Linked DNA regions of Methylocaldum szegediense. The protein of the gene in region 3 interacts with the protein of the main gene of each other region in a pairwise test. Links are inferred from orthologs where the notes say so. Each region holds a gene or a part of one and is shown on either strand. Other genes may lie near its edges. The genes, in order: ftsZ, ftsA and QEN43_RS11520.

Evidence for each region.
Region 1: the proteins of QEN43_RS11520 (region 3) and ftsZ interact in binary tests that used the Escherichia coli proteins (3 or more experiments, as listed by UniProt). The link is inferred for Methylocaldum szegediense from one-to-one orthologs.
Region 2: the proteins of QEN43_RS11520 (region 3) and ftsA interact in binary tests that used the Escherichia coli proteins (3 or more experiments, as listed by UniProt). The link is inferred for Methylocaldum szegediense from one-to-one orthologs.

What each region holds. Positions count from the first base shown.
Region 1 is NZ_OX458333.1:4,116,322-4,120,368, reverse strand. The notes cover bases 1,177-4,047. They hold ftsZ (cell division protein FtsZ), read right to left. Parts: upstream 3,250-4,047; coding sequence 2,104-3,249; downstream 1,177-2,103. Other genes in these bases: ftsA (cell division protein FtsA), read right to left, coding at 3,295-4,047; lpxC (UDP-3-O-acyl-N-acetylglucosamine deacetylase), read right to left, coding at 1,177-1,968. In the rest of the region: preprotein translocase subunit SecA, read right to left, coding at 1-108; QEN43_RS17890 (DciA family protein), read left to right, coding at 287-751; more of lpxC, read right to left, coding at 1,054-1,176. UniProt on the Escherichia coli protein: Essential cell division protein that forms a contractile ring structure (Z ring) at the future cell division site. The regulation of the ring assembly controls the timing and the location of cell division.
Region 2 is NZ_OX458333.1:4,113,791-4,117,956, reverse strand. What follows is about bases 1-2,990. They hold ftsA (cell division protein FtsA), read right to left. Parts: upstream 2,119-2,990; coding sequence 883-2,118; downstream 1-882. Other genes in these bases: QEN43_RS17865 (D-alanine--D-alanine ligase), read right to left, coding at 2,913-2,990; QEN43_RS17870 (cell division protein FtsQ/DivIB), read right to left, coding at 2,144-2,926; ftsZ (cell division protein FtsZ), read right to left, coding at 1-837. Also shown: more of QEN43_RS17865, read right to left, coding at 2,991-3,869; murB (UDP-N-acetylmuramate dehydrogenase), read right to left, coding at 3,866-4,166. UniProt on the Escherichia coli protein: Essential cell division protein that assists in the assembly of the Z ring. May serve as the principal membrane anchor for the Z ring.
Region 3 is NZ_OX458333.1:2,718,104-2,722,110, reverse strand. What follows is about bases 587-3,417. They hold QEN43_RS11520 (rod shape-determining protein), read right to left. Parts: upstream 2,610-3,417; coding sequence 1,563-2,609; downstream 587-1,562. Other genes in these bases: gatA (Asp-tRNA(Asn)/Glu-tRNA(Gln) amidotransferase subunit GatA), read left to right, coding at 3,072-3,417; gatC (Asp-tRNA(Asn)/Glu-tRNA(Gln) amidotransferase subunit GatC), read left to right, coding at 2,715-3,002; mreC (rod shape-determining protein MreC), read right to left, coding at 635-1,510; mreD (rod shape-determining protein MreD), read right to left, coding at 587-648. Outside these bases: mrdA (penicillin-binding protein 2), read right to left, coding at 1-125; more of mreD, read right to left, coding at 154-586; more of gatA, read left to right, coding at 3,418-4,007. UniProt on the Escherichia coli protein: Forms membrane-associated dynamic filaments that are essential for cell shape determination. Acts by regulating cell wall synthesis and cell elongation, and thus cell shape.

The DNA.
Region 1 (4,047 bases), 1.4 Mb from region 3 along the record:
CTGGAACTGCGGTTCCAGGGCATTGATCTTCTTGACGAGTTTGCGTTTTCTATTGATGATTCTTTCGTTGCGACTGCCAACGATTTTTTTTACCAGCTTGCCAAGCATTGCGGTTTAATTCCGAGTCCAAACGAATAAACAATCAAACGATGATACCGCAAATCCACAGTATTTATAATGAGTTCAGAGTCTCATCGAGCTTTATCAGGAGTCGAAGGAAAGAGCCCTCAGCAAAGGTGGGTTCGATTCGGCAAACCACCGGGCCGTCACCGGATTGAAGTCTAAAATGCACCGCCCCGAACCCGTTGCGGGGCTCTGCCAAGGGGCCGCGCTTCAACTGATCCGCGCTCAGATCGAAAAGCACCGTCAGATACTCGATGCAGCCAGAAAGGCACTGCCGAAGTTTCTCGCCGACCATTGCATAGATTGCGTCATAAAGCCGGACCGGCTGATTCTCTACGTAGACTCGCCGGCTTGGGCCGCACAAATTCGATTCTACGCACCGCACCTCTTATCCACGGTCCAACAGTCGACCGGCCATCGGTTTCAGGACTTGGTAACCCGTAACACTTTTCCCGTCACTACAAAGCCGCGGCGCAAACCTATCGGCGTCTCGTCGCCTGGATTCGTGGCCAAACTCTTGAAAGATTGCGCATTGTCATCGCCGTCTGGGGAACTCAAGGACGCGCTATTACGGCTGAGCCAAACGGTGCTTACGCTAAGGAACTCGCCGTCCCAAGAAATCGATTGAACCAAAACGGCGGCTGGTGCCATGACAGGCCCGGACTCGCCCGGTCAACGAACTATGCCGGAGAAGCCGAATCTGCGCGCTCACCTTACGCTCGTGAAACAAGGAAGAAATTTTTGACCAAAATGCCGTTTTAGGGCGAATAACACGCCGATGATAAGCTCCCCAGCCCCAGGGAATTAGGATTGCTCGGGAAACGAGCGGTGCGGCGGATAATTCGACATCGGCCTCGCTGCCACAGTTCCGTTTAGGATTCGGTTTCGATTGATCATAGAGCCCAGAAAAGGCTCGGAACTAAACGTGAATCAACCGGCGGCCTGGGCTGCTCTCATGAAATAAATCGGCAACACGTCATCTTCCATGTAAGTCACCAATTCCCAAGCATCTTTCTGCTTGAGCAACTCCATAAGCAAGCGATTGTTCAGACCGTGCCCGGATTTATGGCCGGTAAACGAACCGATAAGGCTGTGCCCCAAAAGATAAAGGTCTCCAATCGCATCCAAAATCTTGTGTTTCACAAATTCATCCGCGCAACGCAAACCATCTTCGTTCAAAACACGATAATTATCCACCACGATAGCGTTATCCATGCTGCCGCCCAAGGCCAATCGCCGTTTGCGCAGGGCTTCGATATCGCGCATGAAACCGAAGGTTCTCGCGCGGCTCACTTCCTTCACGAAAGACGTAGAAGAAAAGTCGATGCTGGCTGTCTGTACCTCCTTGCGAAACGCGGGGTGCTCGAAGTCGATCGTGAAAGTGACTTTAAAGCCTTCGTATGGTTCAAAACTAGCCCATTTGTCGCCGTCTTCGACCTTCAGTTTGCGTTTGATCCTGATGAAGCGCTTCGGTGCGTTTTGTTCCTGGACGCCGGCCGATTGAATGAGAAATACAAACGGCCCTGCGCTACCATCCATGATGGGGACTTCCGGGGCACTGACATCGACGTAGGCATTGTCGATGCCCAGCCCCGCGAAGGCAGACAAGAGGTGCTCGACGGTGGAAATTTTCACATCACCCTTGACAAGGGTCGTTGACAGGGTGGTTTCGCCGACATTTTCCGGTCTCGCCTCGATTATGACGGGTTCAGGCAAATCCACGCGGCGGAATACGATACCAACGTTCGGAGCAGCTGGACGAAGGGTCAAATAAACCTTCTCCCCGGTGTGCAGCCCGACGCCGGTACCTCTGATGACATTTTTAAGTGTTCTTTGCCTGATCATTCGATTCACCTGTCTTGTTCTAATTATCCCCCAAAAATCCTTCATACAGCCCTGCATAGTCAAGCTGCTTAGGCGGGACAACCTGCAGGGCAGAAAGGAGCGACGGGGCGGACCGAAACGTCCCCACTAACTTCTTCAGTCGGCTTGGCGCCGCAAAAATGCCGGGATATCCAAATAATCAAGGTCCATATCTTTCTTCGTCTCCGCGCGTACATCGTGCTTGGGTTGCTTGCGGATTACCGTCGGACGCTGTAACTGGTCATAATCGATTTCACCGGTGTGCTTATGCACCAATTTGATCGGCGCCTCGTTGGTCTGGCGCTGGTTGCTCAAACCCGTAGCAACCACTGTAACCCTCACTTCGTCATCCAACTCCGGATCGATGGCGGTACCGATCACGACGATCGCATCATCCGAAGCGAAGTCTCTTATCGCGTCGCCCACTTCGTTGAATTCGCCTATGGAGAGCGTCTGGCATGCGGTCACATTGACCAGAACGCCGCGCGCACCTTGCAGATTAATGTCTTCGAGCAAGGGGCTGGCGATGGCCTTTTCCGCAGCCTGGCGCGCGCGGTGTTCGCCTGTCCCGACGCCAGTACCCATCATGGCCATCCCCATCTCGGACATTACCGTACGCACGTCGGCAAAATCCACGTTGATGAGCCCTGGGCGGGTGATGAGATCGGCAATGCCCTGCACAGCGCCAAGCAAAACGTCGTTCGCTGCGGCAAATGCGTTGATCAGACTGACGTCTTTACCCAACACCGTCAGAAGCTTCTCGTTCGGAATCGTAATCAGCGAATCGACGAACTGCCCGAGTTCCTCAATGCCCTTTTCGGCCACGCTGCGGCGTTTCTTACCCTCGAATGGAAACGGTTTGGTTACAACAGCAACCGTAAGAATACCGGCCTCCTTGGCAATCTCGGCAATCACAGGCGCCGCTCCCGTCCCGGTTCCGCCCCCCATACCGGCCGTAATGAAAACCATGTCGGCTCCTTCCAGAACTTCCATGATGCGATCGCGGTCGTCCAATGCCGCCTGCCGACCGATTTCCGGGTTCGCTCCCGCCCCTAATCCTTTGGTCAGCGCATTTCCCAATTGAATCACCGATTTTGCCTTAATACTCTTTAATGCTTGCGCATCGGTATTGGCGCATATGAATTCGACCCCTTCGACATGGCTGTTGACCATATGATTTACGGCGTTTCCGCCACCACCACCGACCCCGATAACCTTGATTACCGCATTTTGGCTATAAGAATCCACTAATTCGAATTGCATTGTTTCCACCCCGTTTTAAACTCACTTCCACTCGAATTTTCAATCCTAAAAATTCCCCGTGAACCAATTTTTCATCCTTGCCAACAACCCTCTGATGCCGGTTCCCAAAGGCATGTATCTCCCTGCCAGCGCCTGGTGCTGATTGCCGAACAAAAGCAATCCGACGCCGGTCGCATAAATCGGATTGCGAATCACATCGGTCAGACCGGTGACGTATTGCGGCAAACCCAAGCGTACCGGCATGTGAAAAATTTCTTCCGCTAACTCGACTAATCCCTCGACCTTGGCGCTACCACCGCTCAGCACGATCCCGGCCGCGATCAAATCCTCGAAACCGCTCCGGCGCAGTTCCTGCTGCACTAGCAACAGCAACTCCTCGTAACGCGGCTCGACAATTTCAGCGAGATTCAGGCGGGAAATCTGGCGCGCCGGTCTATCGCCGATGCTGGGTACCTCGATCGTGTCCTCCAGCTTGGCCAATTGGGTTAACGCACAGGCGTGTTTGATCTTGATTTCTTCGGCAAACTGGGTTGGCGTTCTAAGCGCGACTGCAATATCGTTCGTCACCTGATCGCCGGCAATGGGAATGACGGCCGTATGGCGAATCGCTCCGTCGGTGAATACCGCGACGTCGGTTGTGCCGCCGCCGATATCCACCAAGCAAACCCCGAGCTCCTTCTCGTCCTCTGTCAACACAGCTGTACAAGACGCGAGCTGTTCCAGAATGATGTCTTCGACTTCGAGACCACAGCGTCGAATGCACTTGACGATGTTTTGTGCCGCACTGACCGCCCCGGT
Region 2 (4,166 bases), 1.4 Mb from region 3 along the record:
TTCGTTGAATTCGCCTATGGAGAGCGTCTGGCATGCGGTCACATTGACCAGAACGCCGCGCGCACCTTGCAGATTAATGTCTTCGAGCAAGGGGCTGGCGATGGCCTTTTCCGCAGCCTGGCGCGCGCGGTGTTCGCCTGTCCCGACGCCAGTACCCATCATGGCCATCCCCATCTCGGACATTACCGTACGCACGTCGGCAAAATCCACGTTGATGAGCCCTGGGCGGGTGATGAGATCGGCAATGCCCTGCACAGCGCCAAGCAAAACGTCGTTCGCTGCGGCAAATGCGTTGATCAGACTGACGTCTTTACCCAACACCGTCAGAAGCTTCTCGTTCGGAATCGTAATCAGCGAATCGACGAACTGCCCGAGTTCCTCAATGCCCTTTTCGGCCACGCTGCGGCGTTTCTTACCCTCGAATGGAAACGGTTTGGTTACAACAGCAACCGTAAGAATACCGGCCTCCTTGGCAATCTCGGCAATCACAGGCGCCGCTCCCGTCCCGGTTCCGCCCCCCATACCGGCCGTAATGAAAACCATGTCGGCTCCTTCCAGAACTTCCATGATGCGATCGCGGTCGTCCAATGCCGCCTGCCGACCGATTTCCGGGTTCGCTCCCGCCCCTAATCCTTTGGTCAGCGCATTTCCCAATTGAATCACCGATTTTGCCTTAATACTCTTTAATGCTTGCGCATCGGTATTGGCGCATATGAATTCGACCCCTTCGACATGGCTGTTGACCATATGATTTACGGCGTTTCCGCCACCACCACCGACCCCGATAACCTTGATTACCGCATTTTGGCTATAAGAATCCACTAATTCGAATTGCATTGTTTCCACCCCGTTTTAAACTCACTTCCACTCGAATTTTCAATCCTAAAAATTCCCCGTGAACCAATTTTTCATCCTTGCCAACAACCCTCTGATGCCGGTTCCCAAAGGCATGTATCTCCCTGCCAGCGCCTGGTGCTGATTGCCGAACAAAAGCAATCCGACGCCGGTCGCATAAATCGGATTGCGAATCACATCGGTCAGACCGGTGACGTATTGCGGCAAACCCAAGCGTACCGGCATGTGAAAAATTTCTTCCGCTAACTCGACTAATCCCTCGACCTTGGCGCTACCACCGCTCAGCACGATCCCGGCCGCGATCAAATCCTCGAAACCGCTCCGGCGCAGTTCCTGCTGCACTAGCAACAGCAACTCCTCGTAACGCGGCTCGACAATTTCAGCGAGATTCAGGCGGGAAATCTGGCGCGCCGGTCTATCGCCGATGCTGGGTACCTCGATCGTGTCCTCCAGCTTGGCCAATTGGGTTAACGCACAGGCGTGTTTGATCTTGATTTCTTCGGCAAACTGGGTTGGCGTTCTAAGCGCGACTGCAATATCGTTCGTCACCTGATCGCCGGCAATGGGAATGACGGCCGTATGGCGAATCGCTCCGTCGGTGAATACCGCGACGTCGGTTGTGCCGCCGCCGATATCCACCAAGCAAACCCCGAGCTCCTTCTCGTCCTCTGTCAACACAGCTGTACAAGACGCGAGCTGTTCCAGAATGATGTCTTCGACTTCGAGACCACAGCGTCGAATGCACTTGACGATGTTTTGTGCCGCACTGACCGCCCCGGTAACGATATGCACACGGGCTTCGAGACGGATCCCGGACATGCCGACGGGCTCCTTGATCCCTTCCTGACGATCGATGACAAACTCCTGCGGCAGAATGTGAAGGATCTTCTGATCCGCCGGAATGGCCACCGCGCGCGCCGAATCGATCACGCGATCCACGTCGCTCTGAGTGACTTCCTTATCCTTGATGGCAACGATGCCGTGCGAATTCATGCTGTTGATATGGCTACCCGCGATCCCCGCATAGACCGACTGAATCCGGCAACCCGCCATCAGTTCGGCTTCCTCGACGGCCCGCTGGATCGATTGCACCGTAGTCTCTAGATTGACCACCACCCCTTTTTTTAAGCCACGGGACGGGTGCGTTCCGATGCCCACCACCTCAATTTCACCGTCTTCGTTCAGCTCGCCGACAATGCAAGCGACCTTGGAGGTGCCGATGTCCAAACCGACGATGAGATTTCGATCTGATTTTCTAGCCATTGGATGAATCTTTTCTCAATTCAAGTCAGGAATACGCCCTGCTCCGAATTCGGCTTCGCTCCAAGCGGTCCGACCGCATCAGGGAAACCTGATCCGCTCCGGATTGCGGCCGGAAAATCACTGCGAATCCGTTCGGGTAGCGCAAGTCCACTTTCTGGAGCGCCGCAGTACGCGCCTCGCCCAGGCGCGGCAACAGGCCCAAAAGGCGCTCCAAAGCACGGACGGGATCCTGCTTTCCGAACTCGATCTCCATGCCGCTCGTCAGACGAGCGCTCCACGCCCTCCGCCCCGTAAGCCTGAGAGCATCGACCCGCATCCCTTTCTGTTTCAACGTTCTGTTCAATCGATAAAGCGTGTTCAAAAGCTGCTTCTCCTGCCCTGGCGGACCGTCGAGCATAGGCAAGCTTGCGTACGCTTGAATGTTTCCAGGCGAAAACCGCGTTCCGCGATCATTGATCAAACTGCCGTCGTGGGTTCGGGCAACCGGTTTTTGCTCAACGATTTTCAACACCAGGGTATCGGGCCAAAGCCGCGTCACCTGCACGCGATCCAACCAGGGAAATGATTTCGCGGCATCTTCTATGCCACGCAAATTGACTTGAAGATATCCGACTTGGGTCAACGGCAGCAGCGTCCTTTCGAACGCCTCCACATCGAGATTTCGGATCTCGCCCTCGACACGCACATAACGTATAGGCATAAGCCCTTTGAGCGCGCTGAAATCGTTGCTGATCGCCGCAAATGTGCAAAGAGCCGAAAGCCCCAAGAAGTACGACACCCTGACGGGCAATTTTCTAGACCGCGGCATCGCCCTCTCCGCCGCGCCGAAAACTCGTTTCCAATATCCGCCAAGTCAATTCCTCGAACGACAAGCCGGCCGCCCTGGCCGCCATCGGAACCAAACTGTGATCGGTCATGCCGGGGACCGTATTGACTTCGATCAACCACGGCTGATCATTTTGATCGACCAGAAAGTCCACCCGAGCCCAGCCGGTAACACCCAGTGTGTCGCAAGCTTGCAAAGCCAGTTGCTGAAGCGCCGTCTCCTTTTCGAGCGGAAGTCCAGTGGGGCAATGATAGCGAGTCGTCTCAGCGCGGTATTTGGCATCGAAATCGTAAAAGGCACGCGGCGTTTCCAAGCGAATCAGCGGTAAGGCCTCGCCATCGAGTATGCTCGCGGTATATTCCTGACCGACGATCCAAGTCTCGGCAAAAACCGCGCAATTATAGTGTGAAGCGCGTTCCCACGCTTCTAACAGTTCATTCTTGTTTTCGGCCCGCCCCATACCGATGCTGGATCCCTCCTGAGCGGGTTTCACAATCACCGGGAACCCCAGGAAATCCGCGCACCGATCCGCGTCCTCGGGACCCCGAAGCTTCATCCAGCGTGGCGTCGGCAACCCGGCTCCGAGCCAGCACAGCTTAGTCCTGAGCTTGTCCATGCTCAGGGCAGAAGCCAGCACTCCACTGCCGGTATAGGGCAATCCTAAGGCTTCCAATGCGCCCTGTAGGACACCGTCTTCACCGCCACGGCCATGGATGATGTTGAACACGCGATCGAAACCTTGTCCGAGAAGCGGCTCGATCGGGTTTTCCCCAACGTCGATACCTACAGCATCAATGTTGTTATTCAACAAAGCTGCCAGTACCGCTTGACCGCTCTTCAAGGAAATTTCGCGCTCGGCGGCGGCTCCACCCATCAATACGGCGACACGTCCGAATTCGGCCGGATTCTGGATTCGCTTGTTCATTCACTCTCTCCTCGCGATCTTTCGCCTACGATCCGAACCTCCGGAACCAAGCGCTGCCCAAATTTCTCTTCTACCCTTGCCTGGATGAGCAATATCAGTGCCTCGATATCCGCTGCCGTGGCCGCGCCGGAGTTGATAATGAAATTGGCATGCTTCTCGGAAACATAAGCGCCTCCGATACGATACCCCTTTAACCCGCAGGCTTCGATGAGACGCGCCGCGTAATCACCTTGCGGGTTCCGGAACACTGAACCACAACTCGGCAAATTAATGGGCTGCGATGCGTTCCGTTTCGCC
Region 3 (4,007 bases):
AAATAGATCAGGCGGATGACGAGCCCTGTTGTGGCCAGTAGTATGAACAGTACGCTGGCGGCAATGCGGTTGAGAAACAGCCGGTTCTCGTAAAACTTCTCGTTGAGGTCGAAAGGACGGCTCATGGCGACCCCTTACCACATGGCCGGATGATTAAAAAATGCTGAAGCGGCGTCTGACCCGCCGTAGAATCGTTAAGACGGCTGGCCACGCGAGCGCGCCTGTAAAAGACGGCAGCCAATACACCCAATTCAAAACATTCATGTTCTTGATGTTTTGTGTCCAGAGGACCAGAGACTGGCTAATCAACAAAAGGAGAAGTATCCAGAGCGATTGCTGGGGGAGCGGGTAAAGACGCAATCGACGATAAAGTCGCAGGCTAATATAGGCGATGAGGGAATAAGCCAGCGCGTGTTGGCCTAGCATGCGCCCGGTCAAGGTGTCGACGAAAAGCCCGGTGAGCCAGGCGGTTCCCACCCCTACACGGTCAGGTATCGCGATCGTCCAATAAATCAGAAACAAGGCGGTCCAATCGGGGTTGAATACGAACAACTCGCGCGGCAAGGGGAGAATCCGCAAAGCCATGGCAACCACCAGACTTAGCGGTACCACTATCAGTCCGGCGGACGACGATTTAACGGCTGCCATTCGTGGGCAAAGCGTTTGGGCGTTGTTCTTGATCGACCGAGATGCGTGGGACGGGTCGTGAATCGCTCCATACCAACAAGAGTTCACGGTTTCGGTCGAGCTGAGCAACGGGCGCAGCGGAGATTTTTGCGAATGCTGTCTTCTGTGGCGCAACTTCTGTCACGGTGGCTACCGGGTAGCCATGAGGAAAAACCCCACCGAGGCCAGAAGTTACCAGGAGATCACCGACCTGGATATCGGCATTGCTAGAAAGATAAGGTAATGCCAGGCGATCGATCTGCCCGGTGCCAAGCGCCAGGGTACGTAGACCATTCCGGTTGACTTGCACCGGAATGGCATGGTTCGGGTCGGTAATCAGCATCACTTCTGCGCTGAATGGCGTGACCCGCAGGACCTGTCCCACAACCCCGTTCGCATCGAACACGGGTTGGCCGACATGAACCCCGAATCGGGCACCTTTGTTCACCACGACGATATGTTCGTACGGAACCAAATTGACGGATAGGAGTTCGGCGATCGATACCTGTTCGCCGACCTTGAAGGAGGTATCCAAAAGTCCCCGCAGCCGGATGTTCTCTTGTTCCAATGCCGCGAACTTCAGCAGTTTGGTCTTGAGGACAAGTTGCTCCTCCTTCAGCTTTTGGTTTTCCGCTACGAGGTTCGCATACGTGGATATGGATTCTATGACGCGCTGTCCGAAGCGCACCGGCGAGCTGACGACTTGCTGCAAGGGATAGGTCGCTGACGCGAAAGGCGTTCGAGCGCCCGGAAGGATGCCGTGTTGTTCTGCTGCGAGCAACACCAAAGCGGCCGCCGAACATAGCAGCAGACGGATATTGAGTGAATAGCCTCGCGAGAACAGCCGTTTGATATCCCAATCCTCTTAAAGCGACGCAAGCCGGCGTCCGCCGGCTTCACTCAAGTGAGAACGCTGCCGCGCCGATTTCGTCCAGCAGTTCCAGTACTCGCCCACCTCCTCGAGCGACACATGTCATGGGATCTTCGGCTATAAAGACGGGGAGTCCGGTTTCTTCGGCGATCAGGCGGTCCATATCCTTAAGCAAGGCGCCTCCGCCGGTCAAAACGATGCCTCTATCCGCGACGTCCGCGCCCAGTTCCGGTGGAGTCTGTTCCAACGCCACCTTTACCGCGCCTATGATCCCCTGTAAAGGTTCCTGAAGTGCCTCGAGGATTTCGTTGCTATTCAAGACGAAACTGCGTGGTACACCCTCAGCCAGATTGCGGCCTTTGACTTCGATTTCTTTGATTTCGCTGCCCGGATAGGCGGTACCAATTTCATACTTGATTCGTTCGGCCGTGGATTCTCCGATCAAGGTACCGTAATTGCGGCGCACATAATTCATGATGGCTTCGTCCATGCGGTCGCCTCCAATGCGTACAGAAGCGGAGTAGACGATGCCGTTCAGCGAAATGACCGCAACCTCGGACGTACCGCCGCCGATGTCCAGGACCATCGAACCGCGCGCCTCGTGTACGGGTAGACCGGCGCCGATGGCCGCCGCCATGGGTTCTTCGATGAGATAAACTTCCCTCGCACCCGCTCCCGCCGCGGATTCCTTTATGGCACGCCGTTCGACCTGGGTGGAGCCGCACGGCACGCAGATCAGCACTCGAGGGCTCGGTCGGAAAAGCTTGTTTTTGTGTACTTTATGGATGAAGTACTGAAGCATCTTTTCCGTGACGGTGAAATCGGCGATCACACCGTCTTTGAGAGGGCGGATAGCGGTGATGTTGCCGGGTGTTCGTCCCAACATCGATTTTGCGGCCGAGCCAACCGCCGCGATCGATTTTTGGCCTCGGGCGCGATCCTCGCGGATAGCCACCACCGATGGCTCGTTTACCACAATGCCTTGGCCACGAATGTAGATCAAGGTGTTTGCGGTGCCAAGGTCAATGGACAAGTCGTTCGAGAAGAATCCTCGGAGGTGTCTGAAGAACATAGGCATATAGTCCTTATAAATGCCGTAATTTTACAACGGGTGGGCCGGGGCGACAAAAGCCGGATATCGGGTATTATATGATTGAAAGAAACATTGGATGCAAATATGTCCTTAAGTATTGACCAAGTTTATGAAATTGCCTGGCTCGCCCGGCTTGCCATCGACGCGGACAAAGCGGCCGCTTATGCTCGAGATCTGACCGGTATATTGGATTTCGTCGAGGAAATGAATGCCGTGGACACTTCCGAGGTCGCTCCGATGGCCCACCCTCTCGATCAGGCTCAGCGCTTACGGCCGGATGTCGTTACCGAAACCGACCAACGGGAGTTGTTCCAGAGCTGCGCACCCTTGGTGGAAGCAGGGCTTTATCTTGTTCCCAAGGTTATCGAATGACGGCGATAACGGGTGTGGCCGGAGAGCTTCGCCCATTCCACACGTATTTTCGATTTCGGAACCATCTTCATGCACGATAAAACCATCGCCGAACTTGCCGCCGGCCTCAAGAATAAAGAATTCAGCAGCCTAGAGCTGACGCAGGCTTTGCTGGCGCGTATCCGGCAGCACAATCCGCAACTCAACTGCTTTATTACCGTTACCGAAGAGCAGGCGCTTGAGCAGGCCCGGGCCGCCGATGCCGCGATTGCACGAGGCGCTGCTGGCGCTTTGACCGGCGTTCCCATCGCCCAGAAAGATATTTTTTGCACCAAAGGTGTGAAGACGAGCTGCGGTTCGAAGATGCTCGACAATTTCATCGCTCCATACGATGCGACGGTCGTAGAGCGATTCAATCAGGCGGGAGCGGTCATGCTCGGCAAGCTCAACATGGATGAGTTTGCCATGGGTTCTTCCAACGAAACGAGCTATTACGGTCCTGTGAAGAATCCGTGGGATACCGAGACGGTTCCGGGTGGATCGTCCGGTGGCTCGGCGGCGTCGGTCGCTGCACGACTGGTGCCCGGTGCTACTGGAACCGATACCGGCGGATCGATTCGACAGCCGGCTTCCTTTTGCGGCATCACCGGTCTGAAGCCGACCTACGGTTTGGTTTCCCGCTGGGGGATGATCGCATTTGCATCCAGCCTGGACCAGGGGGGGCCCATGGCCCGAACGGCGGAAGACTGCGCGCTTATGCTCCAAGTCATGGCCGGGTTCGATGACAAGGATTCGACCAGCGTGGACAGACCAGTACCGGATTATTCCGCCTCTCTCAACGACAGCCTGGAAGGGCTTAGGATCGGCCTACCCAAAGAGTTTTTCGATGAGGGGTTGGATTCGGATATCGCGCGCCTGATTGACGATGCTGTTGCCGAGTATCGGAGATTGGGAGCCAACGTAAAAGAAATTTCGTTGCCCAACATGAAGCTGTCGGTGCCAGCTTATTACGTGGTGGCGCCTGCC